4 regions of the Kitasatospora misakiensis genome follow, and region 3 is predicted to be linked to each of the others. Evidence: riboswitches for the same ligand, from Rfam matches in the RefSeq annotation. Region 3 holds a riboswitch; each other region holds the start of a gene.
What was found. Region 3 has a riboswitch for cobalamin ahead of ACFP3U_RS05815 (ribonucleoside-diphosphate reductase subunit alpha). Riboswitches for the same ligand answer to the same signal wherever they lie in the genome.
Positions count from the first base shown of each region.

Region 1 (5,208 bases), on a different contig from region 3:
GGCGAACGAGGTGTCCGGCGCGGGGACGAACGCCCGGCCGGCCGCCGCCGCGACCTCGCGCAGCAGCTCGCGCCGGAAGCCGTCGTTCTCCAGCGCCCCGTGCCAGGTGGTGCCCCAGACGGAGCCCTCCCGGCAGCCGTCCAGGAACGGCTCCCCGGCCTCCACGGTGACCACGCCGTGGTGGATCTCGTAGCCCTCGACGCGCTGGCCGTAGGCCTCGCCGACGGGGCGGCCGAGCACCTTCTCCGCGCCGAACCGCACCTGCGTCGGCAGCAGCCCGAGGCCGTCCACCGCGCCCGCCTTCGACTCGACCTCGTCGACGATCGAGCGCGCCAGCATCTGGTAGCCGCCGCAGACGCCGAGCAGCGGCAGCCCGGCCGCCGCCCGCGCCTTCAGCACCGGCTCCAGGCCGCGCTCGCGCAGCCAGGCGAGATCGGCCACGGTGGCCCGGGTGCCGGGCAGGACGACGAGGTCGGCGTCGGCCAGCTCCTCCGGCCGGGTCGCCCAGCGGACCAGCACACCGGGCTCCTGGACGAGCGCGTCCAGGTCGGTGAAGTTGGACAGCCGGGGGAAGCGCAGCACGGCGACCCGCAGCACGTCGGCGCCGAGCGGGCCGCGCGCGGCGGTCCGGTCGACGACGGTGGACAGGTCCAGCGAGTCCTCGGCGTCCAGCCAGAGGTCCGGCAGCATCGGCAGGGTGCCGAGCACCGGACGGCCGGTCAGCTCGCGCAGCATCTCCAGCCCGGGGGCGAGCAGCCGCGCGTCGCCGCGGAACTTGTTGACGAACCAGCCGGCCACGTGCCGCTGGTCCTCGGCCGACAGCAGCGCCAGCGTCCCGTACATCGCCGCGAAGACGCCGCCCCGGTCGATGTCCCCGACCACGACGACCGGCAGCCCGGCGGCGGTGGCCAGGCCCATGTTGGCGATGTCCCGGTCGCGCAGGTTGATCTCGGTGGGCGAGCCCGCGCCCTCGCAGACCACCACGTCGAAGCGGCGGCGCAGGTCCGCCAGGCACTCCAGGGCGCGCTCCAGCAGCACCGGCTTGCGCTCGCGGTAGTCCAGCGCGCCGACCTCGGCGACCGGGCGGCCCAGCAGCACCACCTGGCTGCGGCCGTCCCCGCCGGGCTTGAGCAGCACCGGGTTCATCGCCGCCTCCGGCTCGACCCGGGCGGCCTGCGCCTGCATCGCCTGGGCGCGGCCGATCTCGGCGCCGTCCGCGGTGACGAAGGAGTTCAGCGACATGTTCTGCGCCTTGAACGGCGCGACCGCGACGCCCTGCCGGGCCAGCCAGCGGCAGATGCCCGCGGTGACCACGCTCTTGCCGGCGTCCGAGGTCGTCCCGGCGACCAGCAGTGCCTTGCTCATGCCCCGCCCCTTCTCCCGCTCGCTGCCTTCCGGGCCGGACTGCCCGGACCGCCCGGACTGCCCGGACCGCCCGACCTGCCCAGCCTGCCCGATCTGCCCAGTGCGGCCTGGAGCAGCAGGTGCCCGGCGACCGTCGTACCCAGGGCCAGCGCGCTCACCCGCCGGGAGAGCACGCACGCCCGCTCGATGTCGTCCACCCCGACCGGCCGCAGCCCCTCGCCCAGCACCGGCCGGTGCTCGGTGCGCTCGCCGTACCGGAGGGTCCCGCCGAGGCGGACGCCCACCGCGCCGGCGAACGCCGACTCGGCCTGGCCGGCGTTCGGGCTGGGGTGCGCGGAGCCGTCCCGCCGCCAGACCCGCCAGGCGGTGCGCGGTTCGGGGGCGGCGGCCACCGTCAGCAGCGCGGTCAGCCGGGCGCCCGGCCAGCCCGCCACGTCGTCCAGCCGCGCCGAGGCCCAGCCGAACCGGGCGTAGCGCGGCGAGCGGTGGCCGACCATCGCGTCCAGGGTGTTCACCGCGCGGAACGCCAGCAGCCCGGGGGTGCCGGCCAGCCCGCCCCAGACCAGGGCGTTGACCACGGCGTCGGCGGTGTTCTCGGCCACCGACTCGACGACCGCGCGGGCGATCTGCCGCTCGTCCAGCCCGCTCGGGTCGCGTCCGCACAGGTGCGGCAGCCGCTCCCGGGCCGCCGTCAGGTCACCGGCCGTCAGCGAACGGCCGACGGTGCGGGCCTCCCGGGTCAGCGAGGCGCCGCCGAGCACCGTCCAGGTCGCGGCGGCGGCCAGCGCGGCCCGGCCGAGCGGACGGCGGGCCAGCAGCCGGTCCGCGGCCAGCGCGCCGGCCGCGACGGTGCCCACGCAGAGGGCGGTGAAGACGGCGCCGGCGGCGCGGTGGTCGCGCCAGAGCCGCTGCTCCAGCCGGCCGGCCGCGGTGCCGAAGCCGGCCACCGGGTGGCCGCGGCGCGGATCGCCGAACCGGGCGTCGGCCAGGTATCCGGCGACGGCGCCCGCGCCGAACGCGGCGGCCCGGGTCAGCGGGCGCACGGCACGCTGCGCGGCGTCGTCGAGGGTGGGTTCGGGCCCGGCGGGGCAGCCTGCATCGCGTGCGTGTCCTCACTCAGGGTCCGCGCCCTGGATCGACGTACCGGGGGCGAGAGTCTCCTGGCTTCCGGGTCGGACGCGCTCCCGGGCCCTCCGGCGGCTTCTGACGGCTCGCTGCGGCTGGTTCCGGTCGTGCTCCCCGGTGACAGTGGCGGGACCGCGCCGGACTCGCACCGGCTTCCTCTGCATGCCTCCGTAATGGCTGAAGGATCCCATCACGGGCCCGATCCGGGAGTCAACCGAGGTCGCGGAGGGGTTGGTCACACGGCGGACCCCGCCCGGCGCCCGCCGTTTCCCGTCGCTGCCTCCGCGCCCGCCGACAGGCGCGGGCCGACGCGATCGGCCGGATCGTGCGGGTGGACCGGGCGGACCTCGCCGCCGTCCTGCGGTCCGATCCCGCCCGGTCCGATCCGGCCGTTCCGGCGTCTTCCGGCCGGGGCGGGCCCGCGGTGGTGACATTCCCGGTGTGACCTTCCTAGCGTGACAACCCGTACGGCCGTGTCCTGCTGGCCCCGCCCCGCCCCGCCGAGTGGACTGGGCTGTGGAGTGGGTCCAGACACCGATCAGCGGGGAGCGAGTATGCGTTGGGGAATCGCGGCCACCGTGGCGGCCGCCGCCGTCGGCACCGGGGCGGCCGTCCTGGTGATCGGCCGCCGGGCCTCGGAGCGGATGGTCCGCCCGGCCGCGGGCGTCCGGGAGCGGACCGGCCCGGTGGTCGTTCAGAGCCTGGGCGCGGGCCGGATCACCTTCACCCGGAGCCCGCTGAGCGAGCGCCCCGGCCGCTGGGCCGTGGAGTGGGGCCAGGACGGGCACGCCGTCGTCGAGGAGGTGCTGCACCGCGACGAGCAGGGGGTGACCCGCCGTCTGGTCCGCGCCGACCGCGGCACCCTCGCCCCCGGCACCGAGGTCCGCTTCACCCCGCGGGTCTACCTCGGCGACCCGGCCGCGGCGCTCGGCCTGACCTTCGGCGAGACCGCCGTCGAGGGCGAGCTGGGCGCGCTGCCCGCCTGGTGGCTCGACGGCAAGCGCGGCACCTGGGTGATCCTGGTGCACGGCCCGGACGCCGACCGCTCCCAGACCCTGCCGGTCCTCCCCGTCCTGCGGCGGCTCGGCCTGCCCGCGCTGGCCGTCAGCTACCGGGGCGACGCGGGCGCGCCGGCCTCCCCGGACGGCCTCGGCCACTTCGGCGAGACGGAGTGGCGGGACGTCGAGGCGGCGATCCGGCTGGCCCTGGACAGCGGCGCGGGCCGGGTGATCCTCTACGGCTGGTCGCTGGGCGCCACGATGGCCCTGCAGGCCGCCGCCCGGTCCGACTACGCCCCCTCGATCAGCAGCCTGGTCCTGGACTCCCCGGTCCTGGACTGGCCGGCCACCGCCCGCCGGGGCGCCGCCCGGGCCGGCTTCCGGGGCGCGGCCGCCGAACTCGGCGCGCTGGCCGCCCAGGGCCGCACCGGCGTGGATCTGGCCGACTTCGCGCGCCTCGCCGAGGGCGCCGACCTGCGCGTGCCCACCCTGGTGCTGCACGGCCCCGACGATCCGGTGGCGCCGTTCGGGGCCGCCGAGCGGCTGGCCGCGCGCCGTCCGGAGCTGGTGAACCTCCAGGCCTTCCCCGGCGGTGACCACGCCGCCCTGTGGAACGCCGCCCCGGACCGCTACGCCGAGACGCTGCGCCGCTGGCTCACGCCCTTCTGCTGACCCCGGGCCTGACCCCGGGCCCCGGCCCCGCGCCCGACCCAGGCCGCCGTGTCCCGTCGTCGCCCGCCGTGGCCCGCGGGGCACGGGAGCCGGGGGGAGCCGGGGGAGCGTGGACGGTCCGCGATCGGCGCGCGGGCCGCAAGGGACCTCGTACGGACCACCCGTCCGCCCCTACTCTCTGACCTGGCATGCACCCGTCACAAAGATCAAGCCAGTCGGTTTGGGCTCTGTTGCCCGATCTTGTCGAGGCCCCGCGCCCTCCGCCCGCCCCGCGCGGAGAACCGGATGTGACAGATGGCCGGTACAAGGGGAAGACTGCTCGACGTGACGTCTCGGAATCCGCGCGACCGTGATGCCCCGCTCCCGCCGACGATCGGTACCGGTGCGACGGTGACCCGTCTCCCCGGAACGGCCCACCGCCCCGCCGGCGCGAGGCCGGGGGGCCAGGGCGTACCCCGCCGACGAGGCCCCGCCCCCGCACCCGGCCGCGGCCGGGTCCCCGTGCCGGAGGGCTTCCCCGCACCCGCCGAACTCGCCCCGCTGGCCCGCCGCATGCTGGTCGACGCCGTCCGGATCGCCCGCTGGGCCGGCGACCTCGACGAGGTCGACAAGCGCGGCGAGCTGCTCCCGGACGACGCCCGCGCCGCCGGCCGCGCCCTCGCCATGACGGTGGGCGCCGCGGCCAAGGCCTGGGGCCAGGCCCTGCTGGTCGGCCTGGTCGAGCCCCGGGACGGCGGCGCCGTCCCCGGCTGGCGCCTGCACGCCTGGGAGCACGACGACGAGGCCGTGGTCCGCGGCTGGTCGGCGCTGTTCGACGCCTGGACGCTGCTCGCCCCGGTGCCGCCCGCCGCCCTGCGCGGCGTGTTCGCGCTGCTCGCCGGGCAGGCCGTCGACCAGGCCCCGCAGCTGCTCTCCTTCCTGCACCTGGTGGACGGCCCGGTCGCCGACGTCGAGCTGCTGGAGCTGCTCCGGCGCGGCCTGGACGAGCGCCGGGTGGGCGGCGGCGAGGGCGCCTTCGGCGTCTCGCCCGTCCCGCACGCGGCCACCG
Region 1 covers NZ_JBHSOF010000030.1:76,766-81,973, reverse strand. The annotation lists gene ACFP3U_RS22230 (cobyric acid synthase) at 1-1,365, opposite strand, end outside; gene ACFP3U_RS22225 (cobalamin biosynthesis protein) at 1,362-2,408, opposite strand; cobalamin riboswitch at 2,497-2,675, opposite strand; gene ACFP3U_RS22220 (alpha/beta hydrolase family protein) at 3,045-4,160, shown strand; gene ACFP3U_RS22215 (hypothetical protein) at 4,662-5,208, shown strand, end outside.
Region 1: another riboswitch for cobalamin. It lies ahead of ACFP3U_RS22225 (cobalamin biosynthesis protein); the one in region 3 lies ahead of ACFP3U_RS05815 (ribonucleoside-diphosphate reductase subunit alpha).

Region 2 (5,208 bases), on a different contig from region 3:
TGGGCGAGGTCTTCCCGCAGGCGGTGGGCGGCGGTGATCAGGCTGGTCAGGGAGGCGCGGGTTTCGGGCCAGGCGCGGGTCTTCAGGCCGCAGTCGGGGTTGACCCAGAGGCGGTCGGCCGGGATCGCGGTGAGGGCGGTCCGCAGCAGGCGTTCGGCCTCTTCGGTGGTCGGCACACGTGGGGAGTGGATGTCCCAGACGCCCGGGCCGACCTCGCGCGGGTAGCCGGCGGCGGCCAGTTCGCGCGCGACCTCCATGTGGGAGCGGGTGGCCTCCAGGGAGATGACGTCCGCGTCGAGTTCGTCGATCGCCGTCATGATCGCGCCGAACTCGGCGTAGCACATGTGGGTGTGCACCTGGGTGTCGGCGCGGACGCCGGAGGTGGCGAGGCGGAAGGACTCCGTCGCCCAGTCCAGGTACGCGGGCCGGTCGGCGGCCCGCAGCGGCAGGGTCTCGCGCAGGGCGGGTTCGTCGACCTGGACGACGGCGGCGCCGGCGGCCTCCAGGTCGGTGACCTCGTCGCGCAGGGCGAGGGCGACCTGGCGGGCGGTGTCGGCGAGCGGCTGGTCGTCGCGGACGAAGGACCAGGCGAGCATGGTGACCGGGCCGGTGAGCATGCCCTTGACCGGACGGTCCGTCAGGCCCTGGGCGTAGCGGAACCAGTCGACCGTCATCGGGTGCGGGCGGGAGATGTCCCCGGCCAGCACCGGCGGGCGCACGTACCGGGTGCCGTAGGACTGCACCCAGCCGTGCCGGGTGGCGAGGTAGCCGGTGAGCTGTTCGGCGAAGTACTGGACCATGTCGTTGCGTTCGGGCTCGCCGTGCACGAGGACGTCCAGGCCGGCCTTCTCCTGGTAGGCGACGACCTCGCGGACCTCGGCCTCCATGCGAGCACGGTAGGCGTCGGCGTCGATCCGACCAGCCGTCAGATCAGCTCGCGCGACGCGCAGTTCGGTGGTCTGCGGGAAGGAGCCGATGGTGGTCGTCGGCAGCAGGGGCAGGCCGAGGCGGGCGCGCTGGGCCTCGGCGCGCTGCGGGTAGGCCTGTGGACGGCGGGCGTCCTCGGTGGTGACGGCGGCGGTGCGGGCGCGGACGGCCGGGTCGCGGGTGATCGGCGAGCCGGCGCGGGAGGCCAGGTCGGCGCGGTTGGCGGCGAGTTCGGCGGTGATCGCCCCGGTGCCCTCGCGCAGGCCGCGGGCGAGCAGGGCGGCCTCGGCGGCCTTCTGTCGGGCGAAGGCGAGCCAGCGGGCGATCTGCGGGTCGATGTCGCGCTCCAGGCCGGCGTCGATCGGCACGTGCAGCAGGGAGCAGGACGGCGCCACGTCCACCTGGTCGGCGAGGCCGAGCAGGGTGGCCAGGGTGGCCAGCGACCTCCCCAGGTCGTTGATCCACACGTTGCGGCCGTCGACCACGCCCGCGACCAGCCGCTTGCCCGGCAGGCCGCCGACGGCGGCGAGGTCGTCCAGATTGGCGGCGGCCGGTCCGGTGAAGTCCAGGGCCAGGCCCTCGACGGGGGCCTTGGCGAGCACCGGCAGGGCCTCGCCGAGGCGGTCGAAGTAGCTCGCGACCAGCAGCTTCGGCCGGTCGGTCAGGGCGCCCAGCTCCCGGTAGGCGCGGGCGGCGGCGTTGAGTTCGGCCGGGGTCCGGTCCTGGACGAGGGCGGGCTCGTCCAGTTGGACCCAGTCGGCGCCGGCGGCCCGCAGCTCGGCGAGGAGTTCGGCGTAGACGGGCAGCAGCCGGTCCAGCAGGGTGATCGGCGGGAAGTCCTCCGCCACCCCGGGGGCGGGCTTGGCCAGCAGCAGGTAGGTGACCGGGCCGACCAGGACCGGCCGGGCGGTGTGGCCGAGCGCGAGGGCCTCGGTGAACTCGCCGACCGCCTTGGCCGGGCAGGCGGAGAAGACCGAGTCCGGCCCCAACTCCGGTACCAGGTAGTGGTAGTTGGTGTCGAACCACTTGGTCATCTCCAGCGGCGCGACCTCCTGGGTGCCGCGCGCCATGGCGAAGTAGCCGTCGAGCGGGTCGGCGTCGACGGCGGCCCGGTGGCGGGCCGGGATCGCGCCGACGGCGACAGTGGTGTCGAGCATGTGGTCGTACAACGAGAAGTCGCCGGTGGGGACTTCGCGGACGCCGGCCTCGGTGAGCTGCCGCCAGTTCTCCCGGCGCAGCTCGGCGGCGGTGGTGTGGAGGGCGTCGGCGGTGACGGCGCCCTTCCAGTAGCCCTCGATCGCCTTCTTGAGTTCCCGGTTCCGGCCCTGGCGGGGGTAGCCGTGCACGGTGGCCCGGGTCGCCGCGGCTGCGGACTTCGCTGTCAAGGGACTCTCCTTCGCGAGTCTTGCTCCTCAAGTGCCCGGGGACGGCACGAGTGCGCGAAGGGACGACGGACCGGACGGCGGCCGCCGTGAACGGGCGTGCCTGAACCGCCTGGTGTGGTCGCCGACCCGCCCTCGAGGTCTCCGGACAGCCGCCCGCGGATCGTCCACGGGCGGGCAGCGGGCAGGTCTTCGGACTCGCGAGCACGCCCGCCCTCGTCGAGGGCGGACACCTACTGGCCGTCGCTTCCCAGACCCGGCTCGGGCCCAGTGCGTATGACGGCGGTCGTTCTCGCTCACCGCTGCGGGGCAGTCCCGGACTGGCCAGTTGAAAGGCGTCACCGGGTTCCCTCTTACGACGCCCTGTCTGGCGGACAGGGCGAACCAGCTACGAGGTCAGCCTAGAGGCAAAGCACCGGCCGGGTCAGCACATTCCACGGCGGTGTCCACGAGTTGGGACCGGTGCGGCGGGGTCGGGGCTCAGCCCGGCCGCTCGAAACGGACGGTCGGCTCGAAGTTGGCCCGGCGGGCGGCGCATCGGAAGACGGTGAGGACGGCCGGGCCTACGACGAGCACGGCCATGAAGGTGGTGACGGCGCGGCCGGTGTCCCAGCCGAGGGAGGTGGCCAGGTCGAAGAGCAGGTAGCGGTGCCACTGTTCGGTGAACGGCAGCCCGGGGAGGTAGGCGATGGAGCTGTTCGGGTCGGTGGAGAACGGCCAGAAGGAGAGGTTCAGCAGGAACCCGAAGAGATAGCCGGAGAAGGCCCCGTAACCGGCCAGCACCGGCACCTCCCAGCGGCGCGGGAGCTTCGGGAGCAGCCCGGCGAGCAGGCCCACGAACGCGCAGCCGAACATCTGGTAGGGCATCCAGGGACCCACCCCGCCGGTCAGCAGAGCGGAGGCGAACAAGGACGTACAGCCGAGGGTGAAGCCGAAGCCGGGGCCGAAGACCCGGCCGGCGAGGACCAGGACGAAGAAGACCGTCTCCACCCCCGCCGTCCCCGCGCCGAGGGGGCGCAGCCCCGCGTTGACGGCCGAGAGGACGCCGAGCATGGCCAGCGCCTTGGCGTCGATACCGCCGGCGGCGATCTCCGCGATCACGACGGCCAGCACCAGGACCAGCAGGGCGCCGAAGATCAGCGGTGGGGCGAAGGAGGAGCCGAACTTGCCGGGCGCGACGACGAACGGCCAGGTGAAGGCGACCAGGCCGATGAACGCGGCGAGGGCCACCACCACGCGGGCCCGGCCGGGGATCCGGACGGCGGTCACCGGGCGGCCTCGGTCGGGGCGAGGGCTTCGGCGACCTGCCGGGTGGTCAGGTACGGCAGCGGGGCGAGGATCTTGGCGGTCTGGGGGGCGAAGGTGGGCGAGGCGACGATGACCTCTGCGGTGGGGCCGTCCGCGACGATCTCGCCCTCGGCCATCACCACCACCCGGTCGGCGGCCCCGGCGACGAACTCGACGTCATGGGTAGAGATCACGACCGCGCGGCCCTCGGCGGCGAGGGCGTCCACGATGCCGGTGAGCGCCTCCTTCGCGTGGTAGTCGAGCCCGCGGGTGGGCTCGTCCAGCAGCACCACCCGGGGGGCGGCGGCCAGTTGGATCGCCAGGACCAGGGCCAGCTTCTGGCCCTCGGAGAGGTCGCGGGGGTGCGCCTCGTCCGGGATTCCGGGGGCCAGCCGGTCGAGGAGCCGCCGCGCGGTCGGCCCCGCCGCGCGGCCGGACTCCAGATCGCTCTGGGCGAGTTCCTGGGCCACCGACTCCAGGTACAGCAGGTCGGCCGGCGTCTGCGGGACGAGCCCCACCAACCTCCGCGCCTCCGCCGCCGGAACCCGCTTGGGATCCTTCGGCGGCCCGCCGTCGGCCCGGGCGACCCGCACGCTGCCGCCCTGCCGAGGCCCGGAACCCTGCAGCGCCCACAGGAGCGAGGACTTGCCGGAGCCGTTGCGGCCCATCAGCGCGGTGACCTGGCCGGCCCCGAGTTCCAGACCGACCTCGCGGACGGCGACCAGCTGGCCGTAGCGCACCACGATCCGCTCGGCGGACAGCACGGTGTCGCCGGTGGCGGCCGCACGGCGCGGCGCCGGCGCGGGGCGCGTAGCAGAACACCGCGAGCACCATGCCCTGCGCCACCGCCGCGAACGACGGGATCGCGAAGGGGTTGAACCACTGGAGCGAGAACGGCTGGTCACCGGCGAACAGCCCGTACCCGCAGAAGCCGAGCAGCACGGCGTACTCGAAGACCAGCAGCGCCTTCTGGAGCCGCGCGGCCAGTTCGAGCCCGCGCACCGCGATCAGCGCGGCGCCGACCAGGACGACCAGGCCGATCAGGGTGCACTGGACGGTCGAGTCGGCGTCCAGCCGCAGGCCCGCGACGCCGCGTACGTGCGCCTCGTCGAGGAGTTGGACGATCGAGGAGCCGGTGACCGTGGCCTTCGCCGTCGATGCCGAGGGATCACCGCCTTGGTGGTGGGGGGAGATGTGGGGGTGGGGTGAAGTGCGAGCCATGAAACCGGCGGGTCCGGAGACACGTCAATGCTGTTGTCATAAGGGTCGGCGGGCGGACCGGCGGCGGGGCGGCCCGCTCGGGTGCGCACCGCGCCGAGTGCGCGAGGGCGCACGCCAAGGGCGCACGGAACGCCGCCGAGCGCTCTTTCCCCGCCGCCGCACGGGCCGTACGGTCACATACCAGGCGACCGTACGGCCCGCCGCTCCCGACCCAGGAGGGCCCGTGGAACCTCGCTGCCCCTACGCCCACGTCCTCGACTCCCGCGCCACCGACGTGCACGCCGAGGCCGCCCATCTGCGCACCCACGGCCCGGCCGTCCGGGTCGAACTCCCCGGCGGCGTCCTCGCCTGGTCGGTGACCCGCGCCGAGGTCGCCCGCCGGCTCCTCGCC
Region 2 covers NZ_JBHSOF010000012.1:90,856-96,063, forward strand. The annotation lists gene metE (5-methyltetrahydropteroyltriglutamate--homocysteine S-methyltransferase) at 1-2,312, opposite strand, end outside; cobalamin riboswitch at 2,476-2,713, opposite strand; gene ACFP3U_RS12470 (ECF transporter S component) at 2,790-3,578, opposite strand; partial or broken gene ACFP3U_RS12475 (ATP-binding cassette domain-containing protein) at 3,575-4,360, opposite strand; gene ACFP3U_RS12480 (hypothetical protein) at 4,371-4,805, shown strand; gene ACFP3U_RS12485 (cytochrome P450 family protein) at 5,041-5,208, shown strand, end outside.
Region 2: another riboswitch for cobalamin. It lies ahead of metE (5-methyltetrahydropteroyltriglutamate--homocysteine S-methyltransferase); the one in region 3 lies ahead of ACFP3U_RS05815 (ribonucleoside-diphosphate reductase subunit alpha).

Region 3 (5,208 bases):
CGGAGCGCTCGTAGGCGGTGAGCATGATGCGCTCGGAGATGAGCGTGGAGAGGGTCTTGGCCTCGGCGGAGTCGAAGTCGATCCGCAGCTGGAAGAAGACGTCCTGCAGGCCCATCACGCCGAGGCCGACGGGGCGCCAGCGGGAGTTGGAGGCGCCGGCCTCGGGGGTCGGGTAGAAGTTGATGTCCACCACGCGGTCGAGGAAGGTGACGGCGGTGCGGACGGTGGCGTCCAGGCGCTCCCAGTCCATCGCGTTCAGCAGGTCGGCGGCGGTGGCACCGGCGGCGACGTGGGCGCCGAGGTTGACCGAGCCGAGGTTGCAGACGGCGGTCTCCGAGTCGTCGGTGACCTCCAGGATCTCGGTGCAGAGGTTGGAGCTGTGCACCGTGCGGCCCGGCAGCGCGGTCTGGTTGGCGGCGCGGTTGGAGGCGTCCTTGAAGGTCATCCAGCCGTTGCCGGTCTGCGCGAGGGTGCGCATCATCCGGGCGTAGAGGGTCTGCGCGGGGATGGTGCGGACGGCCTTGCCGGCCAGCTCGGCCTTCAGGTAGGCCTCGTCGAACTCGGCGCCCCAGAGGTCGACCAGCTCGGGGACGTCGGCGGGGGAGAACAGCGACCAGTCCGCGTTGGCGTTGACCCGGCGCATGAACTCGTCCGGGATCCAGTGCGCCAGGTTGAGGTTGTGCGTCCGGCGCGCCTCCTCACCGGTGTTGTCGCGCAGCTCCAGGAACTCCTCGATGTCCGCGTGCCAGGTCTCCAGGTAGACGCAGGCCGCGCCCTTGCGCCGGCCGCCCTGGTTGACGGCGGCGACCGAGGAGTCGAGGGTGCGCAGGAACGGCACGATGCCGTTGGACTTGCCGTTGGTGCCGCGGATCAGCGAGCCGCGGGAGCGGATCCGGGAGTAGGACAGGCCGATGCCGCCGGCGTGCTTGGACAGCCGGGCGATCTGCGCGTAGCGGGAGTAGATCGAGTCCAGGTTGTCCAGCGGGGAGTCCAGCAGGTAGCAGCTGGACATCTGCGGGTGCCGGGTACCGGAGTTGAAGAGGGTCGGCGAGGAGGTCAGGTACTCCAGCCGGCTCATCAGGCGGTACAGCTCGGCGACCTCGGTGACCGACTGCTCGGTGTCGCCGACCGCCAGGCCACAGGCGACGCGGAGCAGGAAGTGCTGCGGGGTCTCGACGACCTTGCGGGTGATCGGGTGGCGCAGCAGGTAGCGGCTCTGGACGGTGCGCAGGCCGAAGTACTCGAAGCGGTCGTCGCCGTTCGCGTCGACCAGCGCGTCCAGGGCGGCGGTGTGCTTGGCGACGAAGGCGGCGGTGGTGTCGCCGATGAGGCCCTCGGCGTGGCCGACCGCGATCGAGGTGGAGAACGAGACCGCGCCCTGGCTCGACGCCTCGTCGACGATCTCCAGCGCGAGCAGCCGGGCCGCGAGCTTCGAGTACTGCGGGTCCTCGGCGATCATCGACGCGGCGGCGTCGACGGCCAGCCCGCGCAGCTCGGCGAAGTCCGAGCCGGCGTGCCGGCCGCGGAGCGCGGCGGCGGCGACGTGGCCGGGGTCCACCTGGGGGAGGTCGGCGCTGCGATCGGTGAGAAGGCGCAGGAGCGCGCCGCCGGGGTCGGAGACCGTCGGGTCGGCGGGGGCGGAGCTGGAACCCTGGGCGGGCAGGGCGACTGAGGCAGCGGTGGTCAAGGCGCTCTCTCCTGGCGGCGATCGGCGGTGGAACGGGGGCCGGGCCGATTGGGCAGGGGAGTACGCCGCGCGGGCCCGTGGGTGTCGCGCGCGTGTCGTCCCCGGCCCGCCCGCGAGGCCCGGAAGGTGGTGCTGGTGCGCATGGCCTCTGCGGGGAGGAGCCGGCACGCCGTCAGCAGGTCATCGGACTCGCGGACTCCCGGGGGGAGGCGCCGCACACCGCTGCGGGGCAGTCCCGGAATCGCACCGGGTTCCCCTGCTTCGACAGCAGGAGTGAGCATACATCTAGTGGCGCTCGTCCGACGAAGCCCCACATGTAGTGTCGCGAGGCTGCGTGTCGCGGGTCGGGTGCGATAAGCTGCGGGGGCTTTCGGAGCCCGTCAGACCGGTGCGTGCCACTCCTGCGCGGGCTTGGCGGCGCACAGCCGCATCCGCACCTGGGAGCCCGTACCGGTGCCCGTGGGGCCGGTCGCCGGGTTCTCCACGCACTTCCCGCTGTCCTCGTTGAGCAGCTGCCCCGCGTCGGTGGCGCGCCAGCGCTGGTCGGGTCGGCGGGTGCAGCCGGTCAGCACCGGGAAGCCGATGTCCGGGTCCTCCAGACAGCGTCCGCCCTGGCCGACGGAGCCGTCCTCGCCCATCGTCCAGGTCTGCGCCGGGGAGCCGTCGCAGGTGGCGGCGCCGACTGCGGCCGGGTCGCCGGCCACCCGGCTGTCCAGGCAGTAGCCGGGCACCGCGGAGGTGATCGCGCCGCTGGGGCGGCCCGCGGCGACCTCGAAGGAGAACGCGTCGGTGGTGAGGCCCGCGCCGCCCTCCCAGATCTCGAAGCCGGCCTGGACGGCGCACAGGAACGAGCCGGCCGGGACGTAGCCGCGCTGGACCGCGTCGCGGGTGAAGGCCCGCAGGTCGAGCCCGGTGACGACGTTGGTGGCGGAGGCCGCCTCGTAGGTGAGCAGGGTGTGGCTGCTCTTCTTCGGCGCCTCGTACACCCGGTAGGCCTGGCCGCCGCTGCGCAGTTCCCCGGCCTGCTTGCCGAACGGCGAGGTGCCGTTGCCGCGCAGCCAGATCATCACCTCGGCGCTCTCGGTGAAGGAGCAGCTGCCCCGGGTGGTGCTGTACCAGAGGTCGTAGGAGGCGTTCCAGACGCCGCCGTCGACCTGGGTGGTGCGCCAGGTGCTGGTGGCGTACCGCAGGTTGTCGACGGCGATGGGCAGCGGGCTGACGCCGTCGCCGCCGACCGGGGTGCTGATGTGCGGGTACGCGCCGGGGCCGCGGACCGGGTCGGCGATGTTGCCGCGGGCGACGGCGCTGCGGGTGACCGCGAAGGAGGCGCTGTCGGCGCCGCCGCGGATGCACAGGCCGCCGGTGGCGTTCCACTCGTTGGGGTTGATGATGTAGCGCCCGGAGTCCACCGGCTGCGAGGGGTAGCGGTTCTGTGCGGTGGAGCACAGCTCGCCGGGTTCGGCCGTGGTCAGGGGCGGCGGGGGCGGCGGGGCGACCGCGGCGGTCGAGGGGGCGCTCTCGCGCGGGATCAGCACGGCGCACAGGCAGAGCACCAGGAGGGCGGTGGGGGCGATCCACCACCAGGCGCGCGGCCGGGGGCGCCCGGCTCCGGGCAGGAACGGGCGGACCATGGTCTTCGCCTCCCAACGGGGGGTACTGGTGTTCGGTGTGCGGGGCGGCCGGTGCTCCCGGCGGCCTCCCGCGGGCGCGTGGCCCGCGGTCGGTCGAGGCTATCCGTCGGCCGGCGGCGGAGTGCTCCTGGGCTTGGTGGCGGTCGGCTTCTTCGCCGTGGCGGCCGAGCCGGACGGCTTGGCGCCGGTGGAGCCGGACGGCTTCGCGTTCGGCGAGGGCGAGGCCGACGGCGAGGGCCCGGCGGACGGCTGGGCGGGCGGCGCGGGCGGCGGCGCCGTCCGGAGCGGCTGCGAGCGGACGGTCCACTGCCCGGAGTACCGGGGCGCGGCGACACCGGCGGCGTACGCCGCACTGGCCGGCCCGGAGGAACTGACCCGCCAGTCGACCTCCTTGACCGCCTCGTACCAGATCAGGCCGATGATGTCGGGGTGCTGGGGGAGCTGGGTGAACATCTCGCTGATCCAGCGGGCCTTCTGGCCCGAGCTGTCGGTGGCGGCCGTCTCGGTGATGACCACGGGCTTCTGGCTGAAGCCCCGCAGCTTCTTCAGCGTCGGGTCGAAGATCTGGTCGAACGAGAGGTACTTCTCCAGGCCGACGGTGCCGTAGTAGCCGGACAGGCCGATCCAGTCGACGTAGTCGTCACCGGGGTAGAGCGAGTCCAGCGGGGTGGCGTTCTCGTAGTCGACGTTCGGGCTCCACACCCAGACCACCTTGTCGGCGCCGGCCTGCCGGAAGAGGTCGTGGACGTGCTTCCAGGCCTGGACGTACTGGCCGCGGCGGTTGCCGTTGGCCTGCTCGGCCCACGGGTACCAGTAGCCGTTCATCTCGTGGGCGAAGCGCAGGGCGATCGGGTAGCCGAGGCTCTTGACGCCCTCCGCCCACTGCTTGATGTAGCCGTCGAAATCGCCGCCGATGATGCGGCTCAGCGCGTACTCGGGCTGCTCGCCGCGGAGCTTGTCGACCTTGGACTCCTTGCGGAAGTCCCAGGGCTCCCAGGCGACCATCGGCATGATGCCGCGTTCGGCCACGGTGTCGAAGACCCGGCGGTCGAAGCGCTTGTCCCACCAGCCGACGGAGAACTCCAGCACGCTCGGCTGGTGCTTCACGGCGGTGGCGAACTCGTCGACCGGGTCGAGGTCGTAGGGGCCGGCCTTGGTCATGACGCCCATGAACGCGCCGCCGGGTGCCGGGAACGGCGCCGGGGCCGGCTCGGCGGGGGGCGCGGGAGCCTCGGCGTTCGCCGGGGTGGTGGCGGGCGTACCCGACGGCGTGCCGGGGGCGGCGGACGTGGCCGGGGCCGGTGAGGCCAGCGCGGCGACCAGCCAGTCCGGCATCGCGGTCGGCGCGGAGCCGGCGAAGGCGTACGGGGCGGGCGCGTGGCGGGCGTTGTACTTCGGCGCCAGCACGAAGGCGTAGCTGGCCAGCAGCGCGAGCGCCAGCAGGCCGATGATCCGGGGCACGGTGATCCGCAGCATCAGCGGCCGCCCTTCCGGCTGCCGCCGGCGGGGGCCGGCTCCAGCAGCTCCGCCAGTTCCCGCTCGGGGGCCTTCCTGGCACCCCTCGCGGCTGTTCCGTCCGGCCGGGTGCCGTCCGTCTCGTACGCCTCGTCCGTCCGGTACGCCTCGGCCTCGTACGCCTCGTACGCCTCGCCCGCGTCCTCCGCCTCCGCGTGGCGCTGGGCGGGCAGCTCGGCGGCGGCCCGCCGTTCGGCCCGGGCGATCCGGCGCGCGCTGACGAAGGAGATGACCGGCGGCGCGATGCCGGTGAACATGCTGACGCCGGCCCAGAACCGGAGCAGCCAGATGCCGTGGTGCAGGGTGAAGCTCGCGGCCAGCAGCCCGGCCGCGACGGCGGCCCAGAGCAGGTGCAGCCGGAAGGTCGAGAGCCGC
Region 3 covers NZ_JBHSOF010000004.1:166,613-171,820, forward strand. The annotation lists gene ACFP3U_RS05815 (ribonucleoside-diphosphate reductase subunit alpha) at 1-1,663, opposite strand, end outside; cobalamin riboswitch at 1,845-1,972, opposite strand; gene ACFP3U_RS05820 (GH12 family glycosyl hydrolase domain-containing protein) at 2,068-3,318, opposite strand; gene ACFP3U_RS05825 (glycoside hydrolase family 26 protein) at 3,418-4,794, opposite strand; gene ACFP3U_RS05830 (glycosyltransferase family 2 protein) at 4,794-5,208, opposite strand, start outside.

Region 4 (5,208 bases), on a different contig from region 3:
CGAGGTGACCAGCCGGGGCATCCCGATGACCGACCCGAAGGCCGCGCTGCTCGGCGAGGGCCTCTGCCGCACCGGCACCCCCGAAGCCTGCGCCGACCGGCGGATGGACGACCGCCGCACCACCGTCGCCGACTACATCGGGGTGCCGTCCGGCGTCGACAGCGGCGGCGCGCACCTCAACTCCACCATCGTCTCGGGGGCGTTGTGGGACATCCGGCGCACCCTCGACCCGCTCCTCGCCGACCGCCTGGTCTACCGCGCGCTCGCCGAGTACCTCACCCCGCTGGACGACTTCGTCGACGCCCGCAACGCGGTGCTCGCCGCCGGTCGCGCGCTCGGCCTCGACCGTGCCCAACTCCGCACCGTCGCCGGGGCGTTCGACGCGCACGGGATCAAGGACGGCTGGCAGCGGCGGATCGGCGTGGACAGCCGCCCGCTGCTGCGCGAGCTCTCCAGCGAGAGCATCGCGCCGGACGTCGCCGCCGGCCGCTGGGTGGCGGCCACCGCGGGCAAGGGCGCCAAGGGCAGCATGGCCGTGTTCGCGGGAGCCGTCGGCGGCTCCGCCGAGCCCGTCCGGCTCAGCCCCGAGGACGGCCGCTCGCACGGCTGGCCCGCCACCGACGGCACGTCCGCCGCGTGGGTGGCCATGGGCCCCGGCGCCGACGGCACCTGGGGCACGGAGGTGCTGGCCCGGCCGCTCGACGGCGGACCGGTGCGCAGCGTCCACCGCGCGGTGAACGCGTTCCTGAGCGGCGTCCGGGTCGCCGGCGGCGACGTGGCCTTCGTGGGGAACGACCCCGCCACCGGGAAGGCCGGGCCGATGCTCTCCCGCGACGGCGCCCCGGCGGTGGGGATCCCGCTGCCGGACGGCCACCGCGCCTCCGACCTCTCGCTCAAGGACGGCCTGCTCGCCTGGACGGAGAGCTGGGAGGCGGGTGAGCGGACGGTGAGCGCGCCGACCGTCTACTCGATCGCCGCCGGCAAGGTCGTCGCCCAGTACGTGGTGGACGACGCGAACGCCCCCGGGACCGAGGTCGGCAGCACCCGCCTCGCCGGCGACCGACTGCTCTGGGTGGAGTCGCCCGCCGACAGCACGAAGGGCAGCGCGATCCGCTCCGGCGCCCTGGACGGTTCCGGCGTGACCGACCTCCTCCCCGGCGGCAGCGGCGCACCGCACCGGATCCGCAGCCTCACCGCCTCCGACCGCGCGGTCACCTTCGGCGACTACGGCCACCGTGCGACCAAGGGCACGAAGAACGCCGACCTGCCGAAGCTCTGGCAGCTGCCGCTCACCGGCGGCACCCCCGAGCGGCTCTCCTGCAACCGCGGCGGCCAGTACGGCCCGGCGGCCGACCGGGGCACCCGGGTGGTCTGGCTGGACGCCACGGCGGGCCGCACCGATCTGGTCGTGCGCGAGCGCGCGGCCGGCACCTGCTGACCGGACGGCGGCTGCCCCGGGGTCCTTACCAGGGCGCCTGACCCCGGCGCCCGGACCCCGTCCGCCCCCGGTCGATCGCCCGCCCGGCCGCCGCACCCGCGACGGCCGGGCGGGCCCATGTCGTGCGGGGGGCGGTTCGATCCACCGGGGCTGGACCGGCCCTGACCTCTTGTCAGTTTGTCAGCAGAGCCGACATCATGAGCCGTCATGTTCTGACTCCGCCGTCGGGGGAAGTCCGGTCGAATTCCGGCGCTGACCCGCAACGGTAGGCCGCCGACGGCAGTCGGCGGCGAGCCCGAGTACCCGTCGGCGGAGGTGTGTGCCCCCCTCCTCCCGTCGTGGTCTGCGGCCAGGGGCCCCAGGAGCCGGCCGGCGGACACCCCGGGCGGCGGCCGGCGGCACCCGTGCGCCCAGGCCCGGAAAGGCCTCCCGTGCCCATGACCGTGCCCCAGACCGAGACCAAGACCCGGAATGTGTTCCGCCGCTCGCTCGGCCCGCTCGCGATAGCCGCGCTCGCGCTGACCACGGCTCTCCCGGCCGCCACCGCCGCCCCGGCGGCCCCGGCCTCCGGCGACACCGCCTCCGCCACCCACCGCCCGGACGCCGCCGCGGCCGGGTGGCTGGCCCGCCAACTCGTCGACGGCGACCACTTCGAGTCGGTCTTCGACGGCACCGCCTACCCCGACCAGGGCCTCACCGTCGACGCCGTCCTGGCCTTCGCCGCCGCCCGCAGCGCCGACCAGGCCGCCGCCCGCGCCACCGCCTGGCTCGCCCGGCCCGACATCCTGAGCGGCTACCTCGGCGACGGCACCACCGAGGCCTACGCGGGCGCCACCGCCAAGCTCCTGCTCGCCGCCGAGGTGCGCGGCGGCGACCCGGCGGCCTTCGGCGGCGTCGACCTGCCCGCCCGGCTGCGCTCGCTGCTGACGCCGACCGGTCGCTTCTCCGACCGTTCGCAATGGGGCGACTACAGCAACGCCTTCGGCCAGTCGCTCGCCCTGCTCGCCCTCCAGCGCACGCCCGGCGGCGCCCCGGCCGCGGCCGCCGACTTCCTGGCCGCCGCCCAGTGCGCCGACGGCGGCTTCCCGATCGCCTTCGGGCAGCCCGCCTGTGCCGCCGACACCGACGCCACCGCGCTCGCCGCCCAGGCCCTCGCCGCGACCGGCCGGGCGGCCAAGGCCAAGGCGGGCCTGGACTGGCTGACGGCCCACCAGAACGCCGACGGCGGCTTCGCGGCGGCCGGTGCCACCGCCTCCAACGCCAACAGCACCGGCCTGGCCGCCTCGACGCTGCTCACCGGCGGACGGTTCGCCGCTGGGCTCAAGGGCTGGGGCAGCCTGGTGAAGTTGCAGCAGGGCTGCGCGGCCGACCCCGCCGTGCGCGGCGCCGTCGCCTACGACGCGAGCGGCTTCAACCCCGCCAACGCCGCCCGGGCCACCGCCCAGGCCGTCCTCGGCCTCTCCGGCCAGGGGCTGGCCGGCCTCAGCGCCCAGGGCGCCCGCCCGTGACTGCCCGCCCCCGCGCGCCGCACCCGAGGAGCACACCCATGACCACCACCGCCCGACCCGCCCGACCTGCCCGCACCACCCGCCGCACGCTCGGCGCCCTCGCCGCCGCCGCGGCGCTCACCGCCGGCCTGCTCGGCGTCTCCACCGCCACCGCCCCGCCCGCCCGGGCCGCCGCCTGCACCGGGACCTCCGGAGTCACCGTCGTCGTCGACTTCACCGCCCTCGGGGGCGGCATCCAGACCGGCTGCGCCCCGGGCGACCCGGCCAGCGGCCTCGCCGCCCTCACCGGCGCCGGCTTCCCGTACGCCTTCCATCCGCGCTTCCCGGGCTTCGTCTGCAAGATCAACGCCCTGCCGGCGAGCTGCACCAACCCGACCGGCACCGCCTACTGGTCGTACTGGCACGCCGCGCACGGCGGTCCGTGGTCCTACAGCAACCTCGGCGCGGGCTCCTACGACCCGGCCCCGGGCGACGTCGAGGGCTGGTCCTTCGGCGCCGGCACCCAACCGGGCATCACCGCCCCCCTGACCCCCGGCACGGCCTGACGCGGTCCCCAAGCGCGGGCCACCGCCTGACCGGCCATCAGCGCAGGTCAGGCGGTGGCCACCGGCACACCGTCCGGGCGCCCGCTCAGGAGCGCCGCGATGTGGTCGGCGCAGCGGACGGCCGCCTCGGCCATCGCGCTGCGGGTCATCCCGGCCACGTGCGGGGTCAGCAGGGCGTTGGGGAGTCCGAACAGCGGTGAGTCGAACGCGGCGTGCTCGTGCGCGAAGGTGTCGACGGCCGCCGCCGCGAGGGGGTGGGTCGGGTCGCGCAGGGCGTCCGCCAGGGCCGACTCGTCGACGATCCCGCCGCGGGCGGTGTTCAGCAGGATCGCGCCCGGCCGCAGCAGCGCCAGCTCCGTCCGGCCGATCAGGCCCCGGGTCTCCGCGGTGAGCGGCAGGTGGACGGAGACCACGTCGCTGGCCGCCAGCAACTCGGCGAGGGAGCCGGCACGAGGCACCCCGTCCCCAGGGGCGGGGTGCCGACCGAGGCCCTGGACGGTCATGCCGAGGGCGCGCGCCCGCCCGGCCAGGGCCCGGCCGATCCGGCCGAGGCCGAGGATGCCGAGGGTCAGCTCGGACAGGGCCCGGGCGGGCGCCGCCGGGCTGCGCCAACGGCCCCGGTGGGAGGACTCGTTGTGGGCGACGAGGTCCCGGGTCAGCGCGAGGAGCTGGGCCAGGGCGAACTCGGCGACCGCGTCGGCGTTGGACCCGGGCGTGTGGGTGACGGCGACCCCGTGGCGGGCGGTGGCGGCCAGGTCGACGTGGTCGGTGCCGGCCCCCGCCCGGCCCACCACGCGCAGCGGCGCGGCCGCCCGCGGGCCGGCCGTCCGGGCCCCGGTGGCGGCGGCGAGGAACGCGGCGCGCAGCGGCACCCCGGCCCGGGACTTGACGGCGTGGTGGCCTCCGCCACCGAGGGTCTCGGCGATCAGCGCCGCCTCGTCGAAGGGGTCGAAGTCGGTGAACTCCACCCGCCCGGCCCAGTCGGCCCGCACGGCGGTGTGGTCGGCGACCCGGCGCAGGTTCAGCGTGACGGCCAGCCCGTGGCCGAGCAGGCGCTCCAGCTCCACGCCCAGCAGGTCCCCGGGAGCCGCGTCCAGCAGCAGGATCCGATGCCGCCCCATGCGGTCCCCCTTCCTTCGCACCGGACCTTACCGGGCGTCGGGGTGGGGCAGCGGATCTGAGTGATCATCATCACCGCCGTCTCCAAGCTATAGCGGACCGGGGGGCTTGCCGCAAGGCCCCGGTGACGTCGCAGAATCACCCTCCGAAATCGATGTGCGGGGACCAGGGAGGGCGCGAGATGCGAGTTGTGCTGTCGACGTACGGGTCGCGGGGGGACGTCGAGCCGCTGGCGGCGCTCGCGGTGCGGCTGCGCGACCAGGGCGCGGACGTGCGGGTGTGCGCTCCGCCGGACGAGGAGTTCGCGGCGCGGCTGGCCGAGCTGGGCGTGCCGCTGGTGCCGGTCAGTGACGCGGTGCGCGCGCTGGTGACCGGGGCGGCGCCGGCGCCGACCGACTTCCCCACCCGGGTCGCGACCCTGACCGCCGCCTCCTACGAGGCGGTCCTCGGGCAGGCCGAGGCGGGCGGCGCGGTGGTCGCGACCGGCCTGTTCCCGAGTGCGGCCGGCGCGCGGGCGGCGGCCGAGAAGCTGGGCGCCCGCTTCGTCTACGTGGGCCTCCAGCCCACGATCCTGCCGTCGCCGCACCACGCGCCGTTC
Region 4 covers NZ_JBHSOF010000068.1:903-6,110, reverse strand. The annotation lists gene ACFP3U_RS33070 (M4 family metallopeptidase) at 1-1,438, shown strand, start outside; cobalamin riboswitch at 1,644-1,763, shown strand; gene ACFP3U_RS33065 (prenyltransferase/squalene oxidase repeat-containing protein) at 1,876-2,946, shown strand; gene ACFP3U_RS33060 (flagellar hook-length control protein FliK) at 2,985-3,491, shown strand; gene ACFP3U_RS33055 (NAD(P)-dependent oxidoreductase) at 3,539-4,612, opposite strand; gene ACFP3U_RS33050 (glycosyltransferase) at 4,792-5,208, shown strand, end outside.
Region 4: another riboswitch for cobalamin. It lies ahead of ACFP3U_RS33065 (prenyltransferase/squalene oxidase repeat-containing protein); the one in region 3 lies ahead of ACFP3U_RS05815 (ribonucleoside-diphosphate reductase subunit alpha).